One region of the Neorhizobium sp. P12A genome, then DNA from elsewhere that is predicted to be linked to it. Evidence: predicted binding sites of a transcription regulator. Region 1 holds the regulator's gene; the other holds the start of a gene.
The links. The regulator PhoB, encoded in region 1, activates phosphate uptake and scavenging genes when phosphate is short. The targets are predictions, from matches to a motif close to TGTCATNNANCTGTCAT.
Positions count from the first base shown of each region.

Region 1 (7,366 bases):
TGCTCCTCGAAGGTCATGATGTCGGCCATGATCTGGCAGGGATGCGTGTCATCCGTCAGCGCGTTGATGACTGGCACGGTCGCATGTTCGGCAAGCTCCAGCATGCGCGAATGCTCGGTCGTGCGGATCATGATGGCGTCGACATAACGCGAGAGCACCTTGGCCGTATCGCCGATGGTCTCGGCGCGGCCGAGCTGCATTTCCGTGCCCGACAGGAACAGCGTCTCGCCGCCGAGCTGGCGCATGCCGACATCGAAGGAGACGCGAGTTCGTGTGGAGGGCTTCTCGAAGATCATCGCCAGCATCTTGCCGGCCAGCGGCTTGTCGGCGGAGCCCGCCTTCAGAGCCTGCTTTCGCACCATCGCATCATCGATGATGGTGCGCAGATCGGAAGCTTCTACGGCGGAGAGATCGAGGAAATGCTTGGGTGATGCCATGGTCCTGCCCTGTACCCTAAAACTGATAACGCCTGCTGCGGGGCCAACGCCCCTTCAGCAGGCGCGGGAAAATCAAGCCGATTTCTTGGCGCGTTCGGCGCGCAGCTTCTCGGCGGCGTGCTCGATGCGGTTCAGCCCTTCGCGTGCTTCCTCGGCCGTGACGGTCAACGGCGGCAGCATGCGGATGACGTTGTCGCCCGCCGGCACGCCGAGAAGATGCTCGGCGCGGATCGCAGCCAGCAGCTCGGCCGAGGGGATCGCGGCCTTGATGCCGAGCAACAGGCCATCGCCGCGCACATCCTCGATGATATCAGGATAGCGGTCCTTCAGCGATGCCAGCCCCTGGCGGAAGACGAGCGATACGTCGCGCACATGCTGCAGGAAGCCGTCACCAAGGATAACGTCGAGCACCGCATTGCCGACAGCCATGGCCAGCGGATTGCCGCCATAGGTCGTTCCATGGGTGCCGGCGACCATGCCGGAGGCGGCTTCCGCCGTCGCAAGGCAGGCACCGAGCGGAAAGCCCCCGCCGATGCCCTTGGCCACGGCGATGATGTCGGGGGTGATACCGCTCCATTCATAGGCAAAGAGCTTGCCAGTCCGGCCGACGCCGGTCTGCACCTCGTCGAGGATCAGCAGCAGGCCATGTTCGTCGCAGAGCTGTCGCAGCGCGCGCATGAACTCGGGCGAGGCCGGACGCACACCGCCTTCGCCCTGCACAGGCTCTATCAATATGCCGGCGGTCGCATCGGTGATCGCGGCGCGCACGGCCTCGATATCACCAAAGGGCACCTGATCGAAACCCGGCGCTTTGGGACCGAAGCCTTCGAGATATTTTGCCTGGCCGCCTGCGGCGATCGTACCGAGCGTACGGCCATGGAAGGCGCCTTCGAAGGTGATGATATGGAATTTCTCCGGATGGCCCTTCGAGAACTGATAGCGCCGCGCCGTCTTGATCGCGCATTCCAGCGCCTCGGCGCCGGAATTGGTGAAGAACACCTTGTCGGCAAAGGTGGCATCGGTCAGGCGCTTGGCCAGCACTTCCTGACCCGGCACTTCGTAGATATTCGACAGATGCCAGACCTTGTCCGCCTGCGCCTTCAGCGCGCCGACGACATGCGGATGACTATGACCGACCGAGGTAACGGCAACGCCTGCGCCGAAATCGAGATATCGCTCGCCGGTTTCCGTGATGAGCCAGACGCCTTCGCCTCGCTCAAACCGCAGTGGAGCACGCATATAGGTGTCGTACAGCGGGGTGGCGGTTGCCATGACGCAATTCTCCTCGGTCAAACCATGCTCGGACACGGATTTTCGCACTAAGAACCGGTCCGGAAAAATCAAAAATGCCGCCTCGCGGCGGCGTTGGCACTATTTACTTTTCGCACCGCGATGTCAACAAAACTGAGGATTTAGCAGGTGCGGCAGAGCGACCGTTTCGCGGTGGTATATTTGCAACTTCTTATGTTGCAAAAATGACTCTGCGGAACAGCAAGTTGGGGAAAACGCCGAAATCGATTCGAGATGATTCGAGCGACTCTTGTCACGGAGTCAGCCTCACACTAGGTTAAAACTCAATTACTAGACTGCATGCGGCGGAACTAGTCACCACAATTTAAGAGCGTTTTCAGCTCCAATATACTTGGGGCGATGGTGAGGGATTCTGCCATGAGAAACGCGACAGGCGGAGACAGGTCATGAATTGGACAGACGAGCGCGTTGAGAAGCTGAAGAAACTATGGTCCGAGGGCTTGAGCGCCAGCCAGATTGCCGCTCAGCTCGGCGGAGTGAGCCGAAACGCTGTCATCGGCAAGGTGCATCGCCTGAGCCTGCCGGGCCGCGCAAAAGCGGGCGGCACGGCCACAACGGCACGCGCTCCGAAGCGCAATGCCACTGTTCCGCGCGCGCCCACCTACGCCTCCCGCGTCGCAACCAGGACGGTTACCCGTCAGCAGGGCGCGACCATGCTCAAGGAAGAGATCGAAGTCGACGAGATGGAGGAAATGGAGTTCCGTCCGGCCTCCAACGTCGTCGTTCCGATCTCGCGTCGTCTCGGCCTGACGGAGCTTACCGAACGCACATGCAAGTGGCCGGTCGGCGACCCGCTGAAGGACGATTTCTATTTCTGTGGCTGCGAGTCCCCGGACTCTTCGCCCTACTGCACCTACCATCAGCGCCTCGCCTATCAGCCGGTAAATGACCGCCGGCGCGCGGCCCGCTAAACTCATATCGCCACAAAGAGAAAACGGGCCGCAAGGCCCGTTTTTCGTTTGGCTTTGAGCTGGAGACGGCTCACGCTTCCATGGAGTAGCCGGCACCGCGGACGGTCCGGATGACATCCTGCATGTTGGAGAAGTTCAGCGCCTTGCGCAGGCGACCGACATGAACGTCGACGGTACGCTCGTCGACATAGATATCGTGGCCCCAGACACCGTCCAGAAGCTGCGACCGCGAGAAGACCCTGCCCGGAGAGGACATCAGGAATTCGAGCAGGCGGAACTCCGTCGGTCCCAGGCGAACTTCGCGGCTCTTGCGATGGACGCGGTGCGTCTCGCGGTCGAGCTCGATGTCGCCACAGCGCAGGACCGTCGAGAGCACTTCCGGCCGGGCGCGACGCAGCATCGCCTTGACGCGGGCCATCAGTTCCGGGGTCGAGAACGGCTTGACGACATAGTCGTCCGCGCCGGTCGACAGTCCGCGCACGCGCTCGCTTTCCTCGCCCCTCGCCGTCAGCATGATGATCGGCAGGCGCTCGGTCTCCGGCCGCATGCGCAGCCGGCGGCAGAGCTCGATGCCGGACACGCCGGGGAGCATCCAATCCAGGATCAGAAGATCGGGGGTACGCTCCTGGAGGCGCATTTCAGCCTCGTCACCTCTCAGGATCGTGTCCACTTCGAAGCCTTCAGCCTCGAGATTATAGCGAAGAAGCACGCTCAGTGCTTCTTCGTCTTCTACGACAGCAACTCTAGGAACCATTCGTTTGTGGTCTCCTTCAACGGCGTGGGGTTATTCCGTCACGGCACCGACGGTATTGGCGGTATCATCCTTCGGGCGTTCGCCTTCGACCTGCGCACCGGTTGCCATGTAGTAGATCGTTTCGGCAATGTTGGTGGCGTGGTCGCCGATGCGCTCGATGTTCTTGGCGCAGAAGAGAAGATGCGTGCAGGTGGTGATGTTGCGCGGATCTTCCATCATGTAGGTGAGCATCTCGCGGAAGAGCGAGGTGTACATGGCATCGATTTCCTCGTCGCGTTCGCGGATCGAGACGGCCTTGTCAGGCGAGCGGGTCGTGTAGACGTCAAGCACTTCCTTCAGCTGGACGAGCGCCAGTTCGGAGAGATGCTCGATGCCGCGGGCGAGACGGCGCGGAACGCCCGTGCCCTGCACGGCGAGCACGCGCTTTGCGGTGTTCTTGCCGAGGTCGCCAACACGCTCCAGGTCGGCGGCGATACGGATCGAGCCCATGATTTCGCGCAGGTCGGCAGCCATTGGCTGGCGGCGGGCGATCGTGACGATCGCCTTGTCGTTGATCTCGCGTTCAGCGTGATCAAGGACGACGTCGTCGGAAATGACCTTCTGGGCCAGGGCAGCGTCGCCGTTGACCAGGGCGCGAACGCTGTCGCCGACCATCTGCTCCGACAGGCCGCCCATCTCCGAGATGCGGCGCGACAGGAACTTCAGATCTTCGTCGTAGGCTGAGAGAATGTGTGTCGAAACCATGTTTCTGTCCTCATATTGAAAGGGCGAGCGCACTCAGGGGCATCATCAACCGAAACGGCCCATGATGTAGTCCTGCGTGCGCTGATCGTCGGGATTGGTAAACATCTTGTCTGTGTCGTTCTCCTCGACCAATTGGCCGAGATGGAACATTGCGGTGCGTTGCGAAACGCGGGCTGCCTGTTGCATGGAGTGCGTCACGATGACGATCGTGAAATTCTCCCGTAGTTCATGAATGAGTTCCTCCACCTTGGCCGTCGCAATCGGGTCGAGCGCCGAGCACGGCTCGTCCATCAGAATGACCTCGGGACTGACGGCAACCGCGCGGGCGATGCAGAGGCGCTGCTGCTGGCCGCCGGAAAGGCTCGTGCCCGCCTCCAGGAGCCGATCCTTTACCTCACCCCACAGCCCCGCCCTCTGCAGGCTGGTCTCCACGATGTGGTCGAGATCGGCCTTCGACTTGTGAAGGCCGTGAATGCGCGGCCCATAGGCGACGTTTTCGTAGATCGACTTCGGGAACGGATTGGGCCGCTGGAACACCATGCCGACTCGGGCGCGCAGCTCGACGACATCAATCACCGTATCGTAGATGTCCTGATCGTCAAGCGTGATGCGGCCGGTCACCCGGCAATTCTCGATCGTATCGTTCATGCGGTTGAGGCTGCGCAGGAAGGTGGATTTTCCGCAGCCGGAGGGGCCGATCAGCGCCGTCACGGTGTTTTCGCGGATATTGAGGTTCACATCGAAAAGCGCGCGCTTTTCGCCGTAGAAGACAGAAACGTCCTGGCCGATCATCTTGTAGGGGGGAGTGATCATTTTCTGGCTCAGGGGCTTTCCGGCTGCGGTCTTGACCATGGTGTTCATCTTGTCCGCTCTCCTACCACCGGCGCTCGAAACGACGGCGCAACAGGATGGCTCCGATGTTCATCGCGACGAGAAAGATGAGGAGGACGATGATCGCTCCCGACGTCCGTTCGACAAAGGCGCGCTCGGCCTCGTTGGACCACATGTAGATCTGGACCGGCAGCGAAGTCGACGGATCGAGCGGTGACGTGGGGTAGCTGGTGACGAAGGCAACCATGCCGATGAGGAGCAGCGGTGCCGTCTCGCCCAGCGCATGCGCCAGGCCAAGGATCGTGCCTGTCAGGATGCCCGGCATGGCGAGCGGCAGCACATGATGAAACACCACCTGCATGCGCGAGGCGCCAAGGCCGAGCGCGGCGCTGCGGATCGACGGCGGCACGGCTCTGAGCGCTGCACGCGTGGCAATGATGATCATCGGCAAGGTCATCAGGCTGAGGACGAGCCCTCCGACCAGGGAGGCGGAGCGCGGAAGACCGGCAAAATTGATGAAGACAGAGAGGCCGAGCAGGCCGTAGACGATCGACGGCACGGCGGCGAGATTGTTGATGTTCACCTCGATCAGATCCGTGAACCGGTTCCTCGGCGCGAACTCTTCCAGATAGATCGACGTCGCCACGCCAATCGGCAATGCCAGAACCAGTACTGTCGCCATCAGGTAGAGCGAACCGACGAGTGCAACGCCGAGGCCGGCCGATTCAGGGCGGCTCGAATTGCCAGAGACAAACAGGCCGGTGTTGAAACTTTCGTGCAGCGCGCCATCGGCGGCAAGCTGCTTCATCCAGGCGATCTGCTGGTCGGAAACCTTGCGGTTGCTCTCCGGCACGGTCAGGTCGATCTCGCGCTTGTAGGCGGAATCGATGTTCGCACTGGCCAGAAATGTAACTTTCACCGTCTTGCCGATGATCGAGGGATCAGCGGTGATCCGATTGCGCAGTTCGACGCGTGCGCTATCCGAAACCATGTCCGTCGCCTTGCGGACGGCCAGGCGGTTCGACGGATCGATCGAGAGCGCCTTGACCAGGGCATCGCGCACCAGAAGCGGATAGTTGGCGGCGTTCAGCACATTCGGGTCGCTGGCGCGTGCGTTGCGCGGATCGATCGTCTTCTCGCTGAATTCGATCGGCAATGTGATCGTCGTCTGAACGAAGGCGGTATAGCCATGCCGCACGATCGAGGAGACGAGAATGATGAGGAAGACCAGCCCAAACGTAATGGCAGCGATGCCATAGGCGCGGAAACGGCGCTCGGCGGCATAGCGGCGACGCAGGCCTATGTCTCGATGCCTGATCGGCCGGGAGAGTGCCCTTGCCCCGTTCGCTGGAGCCGTCGGAGATACGACTTTGCTCATTCGTATTGCTCCCGGTATCTGCGCACGATGTAGAGAGCGTAAACGTTCAGGCACAGGGTCAGGCAAAAGAGGGTGATGCCGAGCGCGAATGCGACAAGGGTCTGCGGCGAGGTGAATTCGAGATCGCCGGTGAGCTGATTCACGATCTTGACCGTGACAGTCGTCATCGGCTCGAACGGGTTGATCTGCATGCGAGCCGCGACACCGGCAGCCAGCACGACGATCATGGTCTCGCCGATCGCGCGCGAGGCGGTCATCAGCAGGGCGCCGACGATGCCCGGCAGCGCGGCGGGCAGGATGATGCGCTTGACGGTCTCGGAACGGGTCGCGCCGAGGCCGAGCGAGCCGTCGCGCAGGGACCGCGGCACCGCCATGATGATGTCGTCTGACAGCGACGACACATAGGGGATCAGCATTACGCCCATGACGAAGCCGGCGGTCAGTACGCTCTGCGCCTCGATGAAATTCGTATAGTCTCCGGTCAGGAAGCCGTTGATGTCGCTGGAGAGGTCCCGCAGGAAGGGGCCGACCGTGACGAGCGCGAAAAAGCCGTAGACGATGGTCGGGATGCCGGCCAACACTTCCAGCATCGGCTTGGCAACCGACCTGACGCGGACCGAGGCATATTCGGCCATGTAGATTGCGGCGAAGAGGCCAATCGGAACCGCCACCACCATCGCGATCAGGCCGATGTAAAGCGTTCCGGCAAGCAGCGGAATGAGGCCGAAGGATCCGACGGAATGGGAGCCGACATCGGCGAAACGGGGGTCCCACAAGGTTCCGAAGAAGAACTGCGATGCCGGGACGAGATTGAAGAAGCGGATCGTCTCCGACAGCATGGAGGCGACAATGCCGACCGTCGTCAGGATTGCGATGGAGGATGCGAGGATCAGGGCGCCCAGGATAACCTGTTCGACACGATTTCGGGCGCGGAAACGCGTATTGACCGACTGCAATCCGTAGGCCGCGCCGCCCAAGGCAATCACAAGCGCAACCACGG
Region 1 covers NZ_QOVX01000002.1:463,212-470,577, reverse strand. Annotated here, with positions in the region: gene argF (ornithine carbamoyltransferase) at 1-437, opposite strand, end outside; gene DTW90_RS08345 (aspartate aminotransferase family protein) at 510-1,709, opposite strand; gene DTW90_RS08340 (GcrA family cell cycle regulator) at 2,135-2,659, shown strand; gene phoB (phosphate regulon transcriptional regulator PhoB) at 2,730-3,413, opposite strand; gene phoU (phosphate signaling complex protein PhoU) at 3,444-4,157, opposite strand; gene pstB (phosphate ABC transporter ATP-binding protein PstB) at 4,203-5,018, opposite strand; gene pstA (phosphate ABC transporter permease PstA) at 5,032-6,366, opposite strand; gene pstC (phosphate ABC transporter permease subunit PstC) at 6,363-7,366, opposite strand, start outside.

Region 2 (7,366 bases), on a different contig from region 1:
GGGCTCGCCCCCGATCCGGAAAAGGCATTCCAGATCTACAGCAAGACGGCGAAGGCCGGCAGTGAAAATGCGACTGTCTGGCTCGCCTATCTATATCGGTACGGCCGCGGCGTAGCCAAGGACAAGGCGCATGCGGTCGAATTGCTGAAGGCGTCGGCAGCGCGAGGTTATACTCGCGCATTGATTGATCTTGCAGACATCGATCTCTACGACGACGATCTCCGCAATGCGCCGGAAGCCACAAGGCTTCTTAATCGGGCGATTACCCTGGGGGATGCGGATGCATCGGTAGAGCTCGGTATCGCCTATCTCTACGGCGGCAGCCTAGAAAAAGACCTGCCCCGTGCCAAGACCTTGATTCAGCAGGCAATCGACCTGCACTCGTCTTGGGCATATCGATCCATGGCGCAGTTCTATCGGTATGGAGACAAGAAAAATTATCCCCTCGCCATGTCCTTCGAAAAAGAAGCAGCCGACCGCGGGGTTGTCAGTGCGCTTCGTGACATCGGCCTCTTGTACCGCTGGGGCGACGGCGTGCCGAAGGATCCGCAACTTGCCAGGGAGTGGCTCTCAAAGGCCGCGGCGCTCGGCGATGAGGATGCGCGCTACTATCTGGGCAGGATCTACTACAACGGCGAGGGTATTCAACGCGATACTGCGCAGGGAATCGAATTGCTGACGCTGTCCGCTGAAGCGGGCAACGGGGAGGCCATGGATTCTCTCGGTAATGCCTATTCGGTCGGAGACGGTGTGCAACGCGATGACAAAAAGGCCATGTCCTGGTTTCGCAAGGCGGCTGATGTCGGAAACGGCTTTGCGATGGACGACATCGGCAACCTTTATTTCTCCGGATACGGTGTCAAGGCAGACAAGGCGGAGGCGCTGCGTTGGTACAAGCGCAGTGCTGCTAAGGGCACCGCGCTTGGAATGTACCATCTCGGCATCGTGTACGAGCAAGGGCAGGGCACAGATCCCGATATCCGCCTGGCAGTCCAATGGTTGAAGAAAGCAGCGGCGGCCGGCGACACCAAGGCCATGGTGGAGCTCGGTGGGATTTATCGCGGCGATGTCGGCTTGCCCCGCGATGACGGGCAGTCCCTACAATTCTACAGCAAGGCCGCCGGAGCCGGAGATATCAAAGCCGTGATTCTGTTGGGCAGAGCGTACGAAAGCGGCGACGGCGTCAAGCAGAATTTCGACGAGGCCATCAAATGGTATGGCAAGGCGGCCGACAGCGGTTCAGCCGAAGGCATGTATCGGCTCGGCCGGCTTTACTACGGCAGCAGCGGCGCGACGGCTGACTTTGCCAAGGCATTGGAATGGCTAACGAAAAGTGACTCCAAGGGCGACGAGGACGCCGCGTACCTGCTCGGTGACATGTACCAGGGCGGCCACGGCGTGCCGATCGATCTTACCAAGGCGTTCAACTGGTTTCTGAAATCCGCCAGCAACTCTAACGCCGACGCGATGAATGCAGTTGGCTTCTTCTTCCAGAACGGGATGGCAACCACTGCTGACGCCAACATAGCGCTCCGCTGGTACAAGAAGGCGGCAGACGGCAATTCGGCAATCGGCGCCCTCAATCTCGCCTATATGTACGAGGACGGCAACGGCGTGCCGATCGACCTGAAGGCGGCTTTCGAGTTCTACAAGAAGTCAGCCGATCTGGGTTCGAACAGCGCCATGTTCGCCCTTGGCCGGATGTATGATGATGGGCGTGGCACCGCAGTGGACAAGAACGCGGCCCTGCAATGGTATCTGAGGGCCAGCGATCTCGGCTACAAGGGCGCCGCCTATCGTATCGCGTTCGCCTATGATCGCCTCTACAGTTCCGACCTTGCTGCCGAAAGCGTTCTGAAGGCGCTGAGCGAAGGGGACGAGGTGATCATATCCCGCCTGAAGTCGATGTCGCCATTCACTCTGCGCGCGCTCAAGCAAAGCCTTCGTCAGCGCGGACTTTTCAGCGGACCGATCACCGACGAGATCACTCCGGCGACGACGAAAGCTCTGGAAGACTATTACAAAGCAAACGCTTCCTAGACCACGTCAGCGGGAGATTTGACGTCTTCTGGAACAAGCTGGACTTTGACTTCAACAGTGAAACGAAGTATCACGCCGACCTGTCAGCCGCCGGGAATCCCCGGTCTATTTTACCACCCGCATTCGTTGGCGGGACTGGACAAGGAGAATTTTGATGTCCCAAGCCGTTTCCCTGACATTTCCCGATGGTTCCGTGCGCAGCTACGATGCTGGCGCAACCGGTCGCGATGTCGCCGAATCCATTTCAAAGTCGCTGGCCAAGAAGGCGGTCGCCATTGCGATCGACGGCACCGTCCGCGATCTCTCCGATGCCGTGACCGACGGCAAGATCGAAATCATCACCCGCGAAGATCCCCGCGCGCTGGAGCTTATCCGGCATGACGCGGCACACGTTCTCGCCGAAGCTGTACAGGAGCTATGGCCCGGCACGCAGGTGACGATCGGCCCGGTCATCGAGAACGGCTTCTACTACGACTTTGCCAAGAACGAGCCTTTCACGCCCGACGATCTGCCCGTCATCGAAAAGAAGATGAAGGAAATCATCCAGCGCAACAAGCCGTTCACCAAGCAGATCTGGTCGCGCGAGAAGGCCAAGGAAGTCTTTGCCGCCAAGGGCGAGAACTACAAGGTTGAACTTGTTGACGCAATTCCAGAAGGCCAGGACCTCAAGATCTACAACCAGGGCGAATGGTTCGATCTCTGCCGCGGCCCGCACATGGCCTCCACCGGGCAGATCGGCAACGCCTTCAAGCTTATGAAGGTGGCAGGAGCCTATTGGCGCGGCGACAGCAACAATGCGATGCTGTCGCGCATCTATGGCACGGCCTTTGCCGAGCAGGCCGATCTCGACAATTACCTGAACGTCCTCGCCGAGGCCGAAAAGCGCGACCACCGCCGTCTTGGCCGTGAAATGGATCTCTTCCATTTCCAGGAAGAAGGCCCGGGCGTCGTCTTCTGGCACGGCAAGGGTTGGCGCGTGTTCCAGACCCTCGTCTCCTATATGCGTCGGCGTCTTGCCGGCGACTACGAGGAAGTCAACGCGCCGCAGGTGCTTGATACGTCGCTGTGGGAAACCTCCGGTCACTGGGGCTGGTATCAGGAGAACATGTTCGCGGTAAAATCCGCCCATGCCTTCACCCATCCCGATGACAAGGATGCCGACAACCGCGTCTTCGCGCTGAAGCCGATGAATTGCCCCGGCCACGTGCAGATATTCAAGCATGGCTTGAAGTCCTACCGCGAACTGCCGATTCGCCTTGCGGAATTCGGTCTCGTGCATCGCTACGAACCGTCGGGCGCCTTGCATGGTCTGATGCGCGTGCGCGGCTTCACGCAGGATGACGCGCATATCTTCTGCACTGACGAGCAGATGGCCGCCGAGTGCCTGAAGATCAATGATCTCATCCTGTCGGTCTACAAGGATTTCGGCTTCGAGGAATGCGTCGTCAAGCTCTCCACGCGTCCCGACAAGCGCGTCGGCTCAGATGCGCTCTGGGATCGTGCCGAAAGCGTGATGATGGACGTGCTGAAGACAATCGAAGCACAGTCGGGCGGACGCATCAAGACCGGCATCCTGCCGGGCGAGGGTGCGTTCTACGGGCCGAAGTTCGAATACACGCTCCGTGACGCGATCGGCCGTGAATGGCAGTGCGGTACCACGCAGGTCGACTTCAACCTGCCGGAGCGTTTCGGCGCCTTCTACATCGATCAGCATTCGGAGAAGACGCAGCCCGTCATGATCCACCGCGCCATCTGCGGCTCGATGGAACGCTTTCTCGGCATCCTGATCGAGAACTTCGCCGGCCATATGCCGCTATGGGTATCGCCGCTGCAGGTGGTCGTTGCAACGATCACCTCGGATGCGGACGAGTATGGCGCCGAGGTTGCCGAAGCGCTGCGTGACGCTGGCCTCACCGTCGAGACCGACTTCCGTAACGAGAAGATCAACTATAAGATCCGCGAACATTCGGTAACGAAGGTTCCCGTGATCATCGTCTGCGGCAAGAAGGAAGCAGAAGAGCGTTCCGTCAACATCCGCCGGCTCGGCTCTCAGGCCCAGACTTCAATGTCGCTCAATGCAGCGATTGCGGAACTGGCGCATGAGGCGACCGCACCGGATCTTCTGCGCAAGGCTGAAGCCAAGAAGGCCAAGGCGGCGGCCTGAACTGCAGTTTGAACAATTAGCATCTGGCAGCGTTTTCATCGTGCTGTCAGATGCCTGACATATACCTGCAATATATGGCCCCTGAATGATCGAGGAGCGGGCAGCGCCCGGTGCCCATTTGAATTTCAAAGAATTGTCCTATGCCAATGAACGGGACCCGCGTCTGAAGCGCTGGTTCATTCGCTCGATCGAGGGCTTGTCCGGCCGTGACCGTTACGCGCGCCTTTACGATATCTGGCGTACGGATATCGTCGGCAAGAGCGAGCGGGTGTTCGGCAAGATGCTGGACCTTATCGACGTTCGCATGGATATCAGGGGCGAATGGCCGCCGCGCAACCTCACCGACGATACGCCCGTTGTCATCGTCGCGAACCATCCCTTCGGCATCGGTGACGGCATTGCTGTTCTCGCGCTCGCCGAGCAGCTCGGTCGCCCGTTCAAGGTGCTCATTCACAATGAGCTCCTGAAAGTGCCTGAGATGGCGGATTACTCCCTGCCGATCTCCTTCGACGAGACCAAGGAAGCACTGGCCATCAACATGCGCACGCGGCATGAGGCCCTTCGTATTCTGAAGGAAGGAACGACGATCATCGTCTTTCCCGCGGGCGGAGTTGCAACTGCAAAAAAGGGCTTCGGCAGGGCAGAGGACTTGCCCTGGAAGATGTTCCCGGCAAAGCTCGTGCAGTCTGCGCGCGCTAGCGTCATTCCGATCTATTTCGAAGGGCAGAACGGCAGGCTCTTCCACCTCGCGAGCCGGCTTTCGCTGACGCTGCGCCTTTCACTGTTGATCCGCGAATTTCGTCGGCTGTCCGGCAGCACGATCACCTCCCATGTAGGCGAGCTGATATCGTGGGAATCGTTGAACAAGGGCAATGATCGCAAGGATCTGCTGTCGCGGCTCTATAGTGCTGTCTTTTCCATGGCGCCGCCGCGGCGGCCGTTTTTGAAGCGAGCCTAGTCAGCCCCGTCAATCCATGCTGGTGCCGCTTTCGCCGGGGGCAAGCTGTTCATAGGTCGGAAGCGGTGCTTTGCCAGCCGGATGAGGTTGCTCAGCTGGCGACGCCTGTTGCGGCACGACTTGCTGAACGGCGGGAACGGCCTGATCCTCCTGCCGCAGCGGTTCCTGCACTTCCTGCGGCTGCTCCCTCAACAATACCTCGACATCGGAATTCTGCCCGGCGGTCACGTTGAAATCGCGCTGGTAGATCTTGTCCTTGTTGCGGGCGACGGCCGTATACACCCCTTCCGACAGGACCATGGTCGGGAAGGCGCTGACGCTTTCCGCAACGATATCGCCCGATGACGTCAGTACCGACCAAGCCGTATCGGCAATGGCTTCTCCGCCGGCATCCGAGACGAGCTTGAGCGTGATCTTTGCGGCGCGGTGCTGGATCGTCGCCTCGGTCACCTTGCCCGATTCCACCTGGATATCTGCACGGATGATCGCGTTGACTTGACCGTATTCCGAAACGACGTGGTAGGTGCCGGCACTGATGCCGATCAGCGTGTTCGGCTTGACGTCGGCCATCACGAGACCGCGCGTCCCATCCTCCTTCACGTCGCTCGAATAGATCGAGAAGCTGAGTTCGCCGGGCGGGATGCGCACGTCGGAGCCCGAGACGGCATTGAGCACGATGCCGCCGGCATCAAGCACCATGACCTGCTTTTGTATGGCACCGCTATCAGGCACGGTCAGTTTCTTGGTGACGCCAGCGCGTCCGAAGGAAACGTTGACGAAATAATCCCCTGGAGCGAGCTGAAAATCGGCCGATCCGCCCTTCGAGCTGGCAACCAGCGGCAACTTGCCGTCAGCACCCGGGATCGGACTGAAAACGTACCAGGACAGGCCCTGCTGCACAGCCTGACCATCAGCTGTCATCTTTGCATCGAAGGCAACTTCGCGCAGCTCCGAATTGCTCGGTTTAGCCGCGCCTGGCGCCATGAAGGCGTTAAGCTTCGGCATCTTGGAGGTCGTATCGAGCTGCTTGAATTCCTTGAAGGCGTCCTCGGCAGCAGCAGTCAGCGGCATCACCACCAGCGCGGCGATTGCAAAGCCGATCCGGGCGAGGGCCAAAGTAGCTGACATGCGTTCCCAACCGATTGACTTCTTGAGCGACAAAGGCCACTTCAAGACCAATCCAGTGGCAAATTCAAGACCTGTCCGCCTTGCGCATCTCGACGAAAGCAATTCATCCATGAAAAATGATATTAAGCTGATCGATTATCTTGCGGTCCGCCGATCTATCCCAGCCTTCCAGATGTCCGAGCCCGGCCCGGACAAGACCGAAATCGAGGACATTCTGCGTATTGCCTCGCGCGTTCCGGATCACGGAAAGCTCGCCCCCTGGCGTTTCATCGTCTATCGCGGAGAGGAGCGGAAGCGCATCGGCGAGGAGCTTTTGAAGCTCGCGTTGACGGCAAAACCGGACCTGTCGCCCGAGATGATCGAGGTCGAACGCGCGCGCTTCACCCGCGCCCCCGTCGTTATCGCCGTCGTTAGCAAGGCGGCACCGCATGTCAAGATTCCGGAATGGGAACAGTTGATGTCGGCGGGCGCCCTGTGCCTCAATCTGCTCATGTCGGCCAATGCCCATGGCTGGGTTTCGAACTGGCTGACCGAGTGGTTCGCCTATGATGAACGCGCCTATCCGGTTCTCGGCGTACAGCCGGGCGAGAAGGTCGCCGGCTTCATCCATATCGGTTCGAGCACCTTTCCGTCGACAGAACGGCCCCGTCCGGAGTTGGTCGAAACCGTAACCTGGGTCGGCGGAGAGTAATATGTTCTATGCGACCGATGCGAACCAGCACGGTCTGGCGCACGATCCGTTCAAGGCCATCGTTGCGCCGCGCCCCATCGGCTGGATCGGCAGCAAGGGGAGCGACGGGTCGATCAACCTGTCGCCCTATTCCTTCTTCAACGCTGTATGCGATCGGCCGAAGATTGTCATGTTCTCGTCCGACGGCAAGAAGGACAGCGTCAGGAACGCAGAAGAGACGGGTGTCTTTACCGCCAATCTCGTCAGCCGCAATCTCGTGGAGAAGATGAATGCCTCGTCGATCGCCGTCTCGTACGGCGTAAACGAGTTCGAACTGGCGGGCCTCACGGCAAAGACCGGTACCTTGGTAGACGCACCCTATGTTGCCGAGGCGTTTGCTGTTCTG
Region 2 covers NZ_QOVX01000006.1:105,573-112,938, reverse strand. Annotated here, with positions in the region: gene DTW90_RS18645 (SEL1-like repeat protein) at 1-2,040, shown strand, start outside; gene thrS (threonine--tRNA ligase) at 2,195-4,204, shown strand; gene DTW90_RS18635 (1-acyl-sn-glycerol-3-phosphate acyltransferase) at 4,323-5,162, shown strand; gene DTW90_RS18630 (hypothetical protein) at 5,172-6,290, opposite strand; gene DTW90_RS18625 (nitroreductase) at 6,400-6,981, shown strand; gene DTW90_RS18620 (flavin reductase family protein) at 6,983-7,366, shown strand, end outside.
Region 2: a site for PhoB is predicted at 4,249-4,265, ahead of DTW90_RS18635 (1-acyl-sn-glycerol-3-phosphate acyltransferase). Genes of this name have one in related genera too.